DNA from 3 places in the Pseudomonas sp. RL_15y_Pfl2_60 genome. Region 1 is predicted to be linked to each of the others. Evidence: predicted binding sites of a transcription regulator. Region 1 holds the regulator's gene; each other region holds the start of a gene.
The links. Region 1 encodes sigma-54, which starts transcription at its own class of promoters, with help from an activator protein. Its sites were predicted from a motif close to ANTGGCATNNANNTTGCTNT; they were not measured.

Region 2: glnA (glutamate--ammonia ligase) is a predicted target of sigma-54. The motif match lies at 1,557-1,576, and genes of this name have one in related genera.
Region 3: flgB (flagellar basal body rod protein FlgB) is a predicted target of sigma-54. The motif match lies at 2,071-2,090, and genes of this name have one in related genera.

Annotation. Positions count from the first base shown of each region.
Region 1 is NZ_CAXAOE010000001.1:976,641-979,918, forward strand. Features, by position in the region: gene lptB (LPS export ABC transporter ATP-binding protein) at 1-268, shown strand, start outside; gene AACY26_RS04640 (RNA polymerase factor sigma-54) at 404-1,918, shown strand; gene hpf (ribosome hibernation-promoting factor, HPF/YfiA family) at 2,099-2,407, shown strand; gene ptsN (PTS IIA-like nitrogen regulatory protein PtsN) at 2,423-2,887, shown strand; gene rapZ (RNase adapter RapZ) at 2,904-3,278, shown strand, end outside.
Region 2 is NZ_CAXAOE010000006.1:357,562-360,839, reverse strand. Features, by position in the region: gene glnA (glutamate--ammonia ligase) at 57-1,463, opposite strand; gene thiI (tRNA uracil 4-sulfurtransferase ThiI) at 1,791-3,245, shown strand.
Region 3 is NZ_CAXAOE010000004.1:9,361-12,638, forward strand. Features, by position in the region: gene flgE (flagellar hook protein FlgE) at 1-414, opposite strand, end outside; gene flgD (flagellar hook assembly protein FlgD) at 459-1,136, opposite strand; gene flgC (flagellar basal body rod protein FlgC) at 1,158-1,601, opposite strand; gene flgB (flagellar basal body rod protein FlgB) at 1,616-2,023, opposite strand; gene AACY26_RS11580 (bacteriohemerythrin) at 2,339-2,803, opposite strand; gene cheR (protein-glutamate O-methyltransferase CheR) at 2,998-3,278, opposite strand, start outside.

The DNA.
Region 1 (3,278 bases):
AACCGCACCGAAATTCATCTTGCTCGATGAACCATTTGCCGGTGTCGACCCGATCTCGGTTGGTGATATCAAGCAAATCATCCACCATTTGAAAGCCAAGGGTATCGGCGTACTGATCACTGACCACAACGTGCGCGAAACGCTGGATATTTGCGAGACCGCCTATATCGTCAGCGACGGCCAACTCATTGCGGAAGGTGATTCAGAAGCGATTCTGTCCAACCAGACGGTTAAAGAAGTCTACCTGGGCCATGAATTCCGCCTTTAACCCAGTTTTTCTCAACCGATTAGCGTCAACAGCTAGGCAAAGCACTGCAATTCGGGCATATAATTTGCTTCCTTGAGGCGCCCATCCGGCGCCCTGTAGTGGATTGCGCAAAGACGCCGGTAAATAAGGTCTGCAATGAAACCATCGCTAGTCCTGAAGATGGGCCAGCAGCTGACGATGACTCCTCAGCTGCAACAAGCCATTCGCTTACTCCAACTGTCGACCCTGGATCTCCAGCAAGAAATCCAAGAGGCACTGGAGTCAAACCCAATGCTCGAACGCCAAGAAGACGGCGAAGACTTCGATAACTCGGACCCCATGGCCGACGGCGCAGAGACCGCGACCACCGAGCAGCCTGTACAACAGGACAGCTACCAAGAAACCAGCTTCCAGGATACCCCGCAAACCGTGGACAACCTGGAAGATGGCGAGTGGAACGAGCGTATCCCCAACGAGCTTCCGGTGGATACAGCCTGGGAAGATGTCTACCAAACCAGCGCCAGCAGCCTGCCCAGCAGCAGCGATGACGACGAATGGGACTTCACCACACGCACCTCGACCGGTGAAAGCCTGCAGAGCCACATGCTCTGGCAGCTCAACCTGTCCCCCATGTCCGATAAGGACCGCTTGATTGCAGTCACCCTGATCGACTGCATCAACGTCCAGGGCTATCTCGAAGAAACCCTGCAAGAGATTCTCGAAGCCTTCGACCCTGAACTGGACATCGAACTGGACGAAATAGAAGCCGTCCTGCACCGCATCCAGCAGTTTGAGCCTTCTGGTATTGCCGCGCGCGACCTGCGCGAATGCCTGACCCTGCAACTGCGCCAACTGCCCGCCAAAACCCCTTGGCTTGCCGAAGCACAGCGACTTGCCAATGACTATCTGGATCTGCTGGGCAACCGCGATTACAGCCAACTGATGCGGCGCATGAAGCTCAAAGAAGATGAGCTGCGCCAAGTCATTGAACTGATCCAAAGCCTCAACCCACGTCCGGGCTCGCAGATTGAATCAAGCGAACCCGAATACGTGGTACCCGATGTCATTGTGCGCAAACACAACGAGCGCTGGCTGGTTGAACTCAATCAGGAAGCCATGCCCCGGCTGCGCGTCAATGCGCAATACGCAGGTTTTGTACGTCGCGCCGACTCTAGCGCCGACAACACCTTTATGCGCAACCAGCTGCAAGAAGCCCGCTGGTTTATCAAAAGCCTGCAGAGCCGCAACGAAACGCTGATGAAGGTTGCGACCCAGATCGTTGAACATCAACGCGGCTTCCTTGACTACGGCGACGAGGCGATGAAACCCCTTGTGCTGCACGATATCGCCGAAGCGGTTGGCATGCACGAGTCGACCATTTCCCGGGTGACCACCCAGAAATTCATGCACACCCCCCGCGGCATTTACGAGTTGAAATACTTCTTCTCCAGCCACGTCAGTACCTCCGAAGGCGGAGAATGCTCGTCTACAGCGATCCGCGCGATCATCAAAAAACTGGTTGCAGCGGAAAATGCAAAAAAGCCGTTGAGTGACAGCAAGATCGCTGGTTTACTGGAGACACAAGGCATTCAAGTAGCTCGACGCACAGTTGCTAAATATCGAGAGTCTCTCGGTATCGCGCCTTCAAGTGAACGCAAGCGACTGATGTAACAGCTGATGAACAGGAAGATCGTCTCAATCACTATCGAACTGACCCGCTCTTAGCTAAAAGCAGCCATACTAAGGGCGTAAAGGTGTCAGACTCGATTTCTGGGGGTCTTACGCGCCACAGTGTTCCGGCGGCAGGCAACTCAGCCTGTCTCTTACACACGGCAACAAGGAGAAAGCGGTATGCAAGTCAACATCAGTGGACACCAGCTGGATGTGACCGACGCCCTGCGCGACTACATCGACGAAAAATTCAGTCGACTAGAGCGCCACTTCGACAAGATTACCAATGTGCAAGTCATTATGGAGGTCGAGAAGCTCAAGCAGAAAATCGAAGCCACCTTACACATTGCTGGCGGCGAAATTGTCGCCAACGCCGAACATGATGACATGTATGCAGCAATCGATTTACTGACCGACAAACTCGATAGACAACTTATCAAGCACAAGGAAAAGCAGCTCGACCGTCAACAGGGCGCAATGGCCCGTTGATATCGCCCAACTCCTATGATCCGACTTGAAAATATCCTGACCCCCGGCCGTTCCTTGGTGAATGTGCCGGGCGGCAGTAAAAAACGTGTTCTCGAACAGATTGCCAACTTGGTTGCGCGCGAATTGCCCGACCTCGATGGACAAGACATTTTCGAAAGCCTTATCGCCCGCGAAAAACTTGGGTCCACTGGTTTTGGTAATGGCATCGCCATTCCACACTGCCGTTTGCCTGCGTGCAATGCACCCATCAGCGCCTTGCTCAAGCTCGAATCGGCTGTCGATTTTGACGCGATTGATGGCGCCCCGGTTGACTTGCTGTTCGTGCTATTGGTGCCTGAGGCCGCGACGGATGAACACCTTGAGCTGCTTCGTCAAATAGCGAGCATGCTTGACCGCAGCGATGTCCGTGAGCGACTGCGCCAGGCGCAAAGCAATGACGCCCTGTATCAGGTTGTTGTCGACGTACAGAACAACAGCTAAACGACAGGGAACCTACATGCGCTTGATAATAGTCAGCGGGCGTTCAGGATCAGGTAAAAGTACCGCCCTTGATGTACTTGAGGACAACGGCTTTTACTGCATAGACAACCTGCCGGCCAGCTTGCTGCCTCAGCTAGCTGAACGAGCGTTTCAGCAAAAAGATTCAGTTCACCCTAACGTCGCGGTGTCGATTGACGCACGCAACCTGCCAAGCGACTTGAACATGTTTCCCGAGTTGCTTGAGCAAGTCCGTGCGCGCAATGTTCAGTGCGACCTGCTGTATCTGGACGCCAACGAAGAAACCTTGCTCAAGCGCTTCTCTGAAACGCGTCGGCGTCACCCCCTGACTAACGACAATCGTTCGTTGGCAGAAGCTATTACCGATGAAACC
Region 2 (3,278 bases), on a different contig from region 1:
AAGGCGTAAAAAAACAAAAGGCCACCCGAAGGTGGCCTTTTGTCATACCGGCTGGATTAAACGCTGTAGTACAGGTCGTATTCCAGTGGGTGTACGAAGGTGCGGACTTTGATTTCTTCTTCGTGCTTGAGCTCAAGGTAAGCATCGATGAAGTCGTCGCTGAACACGCCGCCTTTGGTCAGGAACGCACGACCTTTGTCGAGCTCTTCCAGGGCTTCTTTCAGGCTGCCGCAAACCTGTGGGATCAACTTGCCTTCTTCTGGTGGCAGGTCATACAGGTTCTTGTCAGCTGCATCGCCAGGGTGGATCTTGTTCTGGATACCGTCGATACCGGCCATCAGCAGTGCTGCGAAAGCCAGGTATGGGTTGGCTGCTGGATCCGGGAAGCGTGCTTCGATACGGCGAGCTTTAGGGCTGGCAACGTAAGGAATACGGATCGATGCCGAACGGTTACGAGCCGAGTAGGCCAGCATTACTGGAGCTTCGAAGCCAGGGACCAGACGCTTGTACGAGTTGGTCGATGGGTTGGTGAAGCCGTTCAGTGCTTTACCGTGCTTGATGATACCGCCGATGAAGTACAGAGCGATGTCAGACAGGCCGGCATAGCCTTCGCCGGAGAAGGTGTTCTTGCCGTCTTTGGAGATCGACATGTGTACGTGCATACCCGAGCCGTTGTCGCCGTACAGTGGCTTAGGCATGAAGGTCGCAGTTTTGCCGTAGGCATCGGCAACGTTGTGTACGCAGTACTTCAGGGTCTGAACTTCGTCAGCCTTGGCAACCAGGGTGTTGAACTTGACGCCGATTTCGTTCTGGCCAGCAGTCGCCACTTCGTGGTGGTGAACTTCGATGACCAGGCCCATATCTTCCATGGCATTACACATGGCGGTACGGATTTCGTGGTCGTGGTCGCATGGTGGAACTGGGAAGTAACCACCTTTGACGGCTGGACGGTGGCCTTTGTTGCCGCCTTCGATGTCGCCGTCAGTGTTCCAGGAACCCTGTTCGGAGTAGATTTTGAACATCGAGCCGGAGATGTCCGACTTGAACTTCACTTCGTCGAAGATGAAGAACTCTGGCTCAGGGCCAACGAATACAGTGTCACCGATGCCGGTCGACTTGAGGAATTCTTCAGCGCGCTTGGCGATGGAGCGTGGGTCGCGGTCGTAGCCTTGCATGGTGCTTGGCTCAACGATGTCGCAAACCAGAATCAGGGTTGGCTCTTCGGTGAATGGATCCAGTACAGCGGTTTCGTCAACCGGCATCAGGATCATGTCTGAAGCTTCGATGCCTTTCCAGCCATGAATAGAGGAGCCGTCGAACATTTTACCGTGTTCGAAGAAGTCTTCGTCCAGCGCGTCGCGGGCTGGCATGGTTACGTGGTGCTGCTTACCCTTGGTATCAGTGAAGCGCAGGTCAACCCACTTCACGTCGTGTTCTTTAATAAGTTGAATCGACTTCGACATGCTGTCCTCCAGGCGGATAAGGCTCAATCTGTTGAGCCCACAAAATTCGGAAAAGCTCGGCGGATACTCCGCCAGTACTACCTGCCTCACAAGGGAGCAATTTGCATGCCAGTGCACTGTGATGGACTAAAACCCGCAAACGCAGGCGCGCCGGGGGTTTATTCGCAGTTGCGTGGATATTGCTGCACCAAGTAAGTGCTATTTAAACTGATAAAGCACCAATACGGTGCGTAAAAATGTTTAGGTAAGGTTTTTGATCAAACCTTGCACAATTTCCGCTATAATCCGCGCCCCTGTTTTTTCGCGAGCTTGGCGCGCGTTGCTTCCATGAAACTGATCGTAAAAGTTTTCCCAGAAATCACCATCAAGAGTCGGCCCGTTCGCAAGAACTTTATCCGGCAGTTGGCGAAGAACATCCGCTCGGTGTTGCGCGATCTCGATCCGCAGCTCTCGGTTAGCGGTGTCTGGGACAATCTGGAAGTTGAAACAACCTTAACCGATGCCAAGCTTCTCGGCGAGCTGACTGACCGCCTGAGCTGCACACCGGGCATTACTCATTTCCTTGAAGTCAACGAATACCCACTGGGTGATTTCGACGATGTGCTGGAAAAGTGCAAGCTGCACTTTGCCGACCAATTGCCGGGCAAGATTTTTTCTGTGCGCTGCAAGCGAGCGGGCAAGCACCCATTCAGTTCGATGGATGTTGAACGTTATGTGGGCAGCCAGTTGCGCCAACAGTGCGGCGCTGCCGGCATCTCGCTGAAAGAGCCTGACGTTGTTGTGCGCATGGAAATCCGTGACCAGCGCCTGTTTGTCATTCATAACCAGCATGAAGGCCTGGGTGGTTATCCGCTGGGTTCGCTGGAGCAGACGCTGGTATTGATGTCGGGTGGCTTTGACTCAACCGTCGCCGCCTACCAGATGATGCGCCGTGGCTTGGTGACGCACTTTTGCTTCTTCAATCTCGGCGGCCGCGCCCACGAGCTGGGCGTGATGGAAGTCGCCCATTACCTGTGGAAGAAGTTCGGCAGCTCGCAGCGCGTACTCTTTATTAGCGTGCCTTTTGAAGAAGTGCTTGGCGAAATCCTCGGCAAAGTGGATAACAGTCAGATGGGCGTGGTGTTGAAGCGCATGATGTTGCGCGCCGCCACGCAGATCAGTGATCGTCTGCAAATTGATGCGTTGGTGACGGGCGAGGCTATTTCCCAGGTGTCGAGCCAGACGCTGCCGAATCTGTCGGTGATCGACGCCGCCACTGAAAAGCTGGTGCTGCGCCCGCTGTTGGCCAGCCACAAGCAGGACATCATCAATACCGCGACGCAGATCGGCACCGCCGACTTTGCCAAGCATATGCCCGAATACTGCGGTGTGATTTCGGTGAACCCGACCACCAAAGCCAAGCCTGATCGCATTGCTTATGAAGAAAAGCAGTTCGACATGGCGGTGCTTGAGCGTGCAGTACAGAGCGCAACCCAGTTGCCGATCGATAAGGTTATCGACGAGCTGGGCAAAGATATTCAGGTTGAGGAAGTCAGCGAAGCCCTTGCCGGTCACGTCATCATTGATATCCGTCATCCGGACAGCGCCGAGGACGAGCCACTGCAGTTACCCGGCTCTGAAGTGCAAACGCTGCCGTTCTACGCACTCAACAGTCGCTTTAAAGAGTTGGATCCCAGTCGCCAGTATCTGCTGTATTGCGACAAGGGCGTTATGAGTCGCTTGCATGCCCACCACTTGTTAAATGAGGGGCATGCGAATGTGCGCGTTTATCGTCCGACATAAGACGCCCGGGTTGAATGGCGGCAGCATCCGCCA
Region 3 (3,278 bases), on a different contig from region 1:
AAGAACGCCGTTCTGCAGGTTGCCATTGGCGTCTACCGCATAACCTTGCAGCTTGTAACCAAAGTTATTGACGATATTGCCAGCGCGGTCAGTCCCGAAATAGCCGGCACGGGTGTAACTGATGTCACCATTATTGCTCGTGCGGAAGAAACCATTGCCGTTAATCGCCAAGTCCAGCGAGTTCTGCGTGTAGTTAACGTTGCCCTGATTGAACAGTTGCGAAACGTCACTGAGCAATACACCACTGCCTTGTGCGTTCTTGCCGGAACCGAGCACCGAAGCCGCATACACGTCAGCAAATTCAGCCCGCGACTGTTTGAAGCCAGCGGTACCTGCGTTGGCGATGTTATTACCCGTAACGTTGAGATCGCTGGTCGCTGCACGCAGACCGCTAAGCCCGATATTGAACGCCATTGAAAGCTCCTTTGCCGGAACAGCCGGCCATTAAATCGTGATGATTATTGACCGATGACCTGAACTTGCGAGAGCGGCACACTGCCCAGCCCTGCCAAGTTCAGCATGAGTTCGCTGCCGCCCAGGGTGACACTGTCGACGTTGGCCGGAAGCATGGTGTACAGCCCCTTGGTTTCACCCGCATAGGTCGCTTCCGCCTCAAAGGTGTAGGTGCCCGGCGGCATGAGATTGCCGCTCGAATCCTTGCCATCCCAGATAAAACTGATGTTACCTGCTTCCTGCTCACCCAGATTGACCCGACCAACCACCGAGCCAGCGCTGTCCTTGACGTTGACGTAGACGTTGCTGCTGCTGGTCGGCAGAACCAGGCTGGCCTTGAAGCTTTCGCTGGTATCAACCACCGCACTGTCGGTCGGCACAATCACCTTGCGCCCTACCAGCGACGAAGCCTGCAAGGCCTGTGAAGACTGATAACCCGACAGCAAAGTATCGACACTGCCGTTCAACTGCTGAATACCTTCTACCTGACTGAACTGGGCCAATTGCGCAATGAACTCGCCGTTACCTTGCGGCTCCAGCGGGTTCTGGTTGTTCAATTGGGCGACCAACAGGTTCAAGAACTCGTCTTTACCCAGTTCTTTGTCGGTGCCGGTGCTGGGCGATTTGACCTGCAGTTGATCAAGGACCGAACTGCCAACGCCACTGGTGCTATCGACGCTCATTTAGCGTTCCTCATTGATGGCTTACTGACCCAGGGTCAGCACCTTCTGCAACATTTGTTTAGCGGTATTCATCATTTCAACGTTGGTCTGGAAAGCTCGGCTGGCGGAAATCATGTCAGCCATCTCTTCAACCACATTGACGTTGGGGTAATACACATAACCGTTCTCATCAGCAGCCGGATGGTTAGGCTCATAGCGCGGCATCAGCGAGCTCTGGTCCTCAACAATGCCCAGCACCTGGACACCACTGCCTGCCGCATCTTGCTCGGCAAACAGCGAGCCGCCGTCTGAGCCCTGCGCCTGGTTAAACATGGTGGCAAACACCGGATGGCGAGCGCGGTAGGTCTGGTCAATATTCGAAGACACAGACTCGGCGTTGGCGATGTTGCTGGAGATGGTATTAAGACGCGTGCTTTGCGCGCTCATGCCGGTCCCGGCAATATTGAATACACTGGCTAATGACATGGCATCTGTCTCCGTTAATCGCCGCGCAGGGCGCTGATCAGCCCTTTGAACTTGCTATTGAGAAAGGTGAAGCTCGCCTGGAAGTCGACCGCATTTTGCGCGTAGTTCGATTGCTCAAGCTGGGTATCGACCGTGTTCTGGTCCAGCGAGGGACTCATCGGAATGCGATACTTGAGCTCGGCTTCGGCAGTGGCCATGCCTTCAGCGCTGATGTGGTGGGCATTGGTGCGGTTCAGGGAAAAGGTGCCGCCCTGGGCCTTGGCATTCTGCTCGGCAAGCACTGAGGCGAAATCCAGATCACGCGCTTTATAGTTAGGCGTATCTGCGTTAGCCATGTTGTTGGCCAACACTTCAGCACGCTGAGCGCGAAAGCCCAGTGCCTGTTGGTGAATGCCGAGTGCGCTTGCGAAGCTGATACTCATGGTTTGTGCCCTTGCCGTTTGCCGAAGCAGTTTTCAGTGCAAGCAACAAAGCAAACCCTGTGCCAATTAATTTAATCCTTTAAATACAGCAAGTTATGGATTAATAAATTGAATAACCAGGCTAAAGCGGCAACAGTTTTCCGCTTGCGGCAATGCCTATGCATGGTCTTTGCGGCACCCTTGCCGCCCTGCACGGCGAATGCCTGCCATGGCACGGTCAAGCCAAGCTGGGTTCTGGATCAAGCTGAAAGGATGCGCGCGGCCCGGCATGAGCAGCCAGAAAGCAGCGCCGAACGCTTGTTCAGCGCTGGCGAATCAGCCAAAGAACTTGCGCATGGAGCGCGATAACCAGCCGCCAGGCTGTCGGTCTTGGGTGATTCGATTCATATTGTCGATAACGACCTTGGCGTAGGCTGCATCATCATTGCGGATATGGTTGAACAACCAGCGCGACAACAGGCTGATCAATTCGTGAGTGATGTCCTCGCCGGCCTTGAAACGCATGTTGTACTCGTTGACCTTACCGATGAATACTTCATGAACGCGCTTGTGCGGACGAGTAAAATTGTAGCCGGACTCCTCAAGCAACGACTCTTCAAAGGCAAAGTGCGAAAGCGTGTAATCGACCAGGTCATTGAGCACATGCCCTACTTCGCTGCGGCTATGACCCTCCTGCTGCGCCACGATCAGCAGGTTGATCATGGTGACAATACGCCGATGTTGGTTGTCGATGACCTCTATGCCGGTATTGAGGTCGTTTTGCCAAACAAGTAATTCCATAACCTAAGTCCTTTAGCACTCACTCGAGTGCCGGGCACTTTATCGACAGCAGGTGCTACAGGGACTGACTTGAATCAACCAACGATCATTGCGGCCTTGCCTGGGTGCGAATGCATGCAGCAGCCGTGCGAAAGACCAGTGCCTATACGCAAAACAGCAGGCATCGGCCTGCTGTTTTTGGATCATCGCCGGCCTTATTTGACCTTGTAGATAATACCCGGGCTGCACTGCACCATCTGATACAGGTCCGGCAGCGCATTGAGCGCCTCGGAGGCGCCCAGAAACAAATAGCCGCCCGGTTTCAAGGTCGCATGAATACGGGTGAGGATGTCCTTCTTCACGTCTGCCGAAAAATAGATCAACACGTTGCGGCAGAACACCACATCAAACTTGCCCAGGCCAGCAAAGCTTTCCAGCAGGTTCAGCGGACGAAATTCGACTCGGCTCTTGATCGGCGCCTTGACCACCCAGCGTC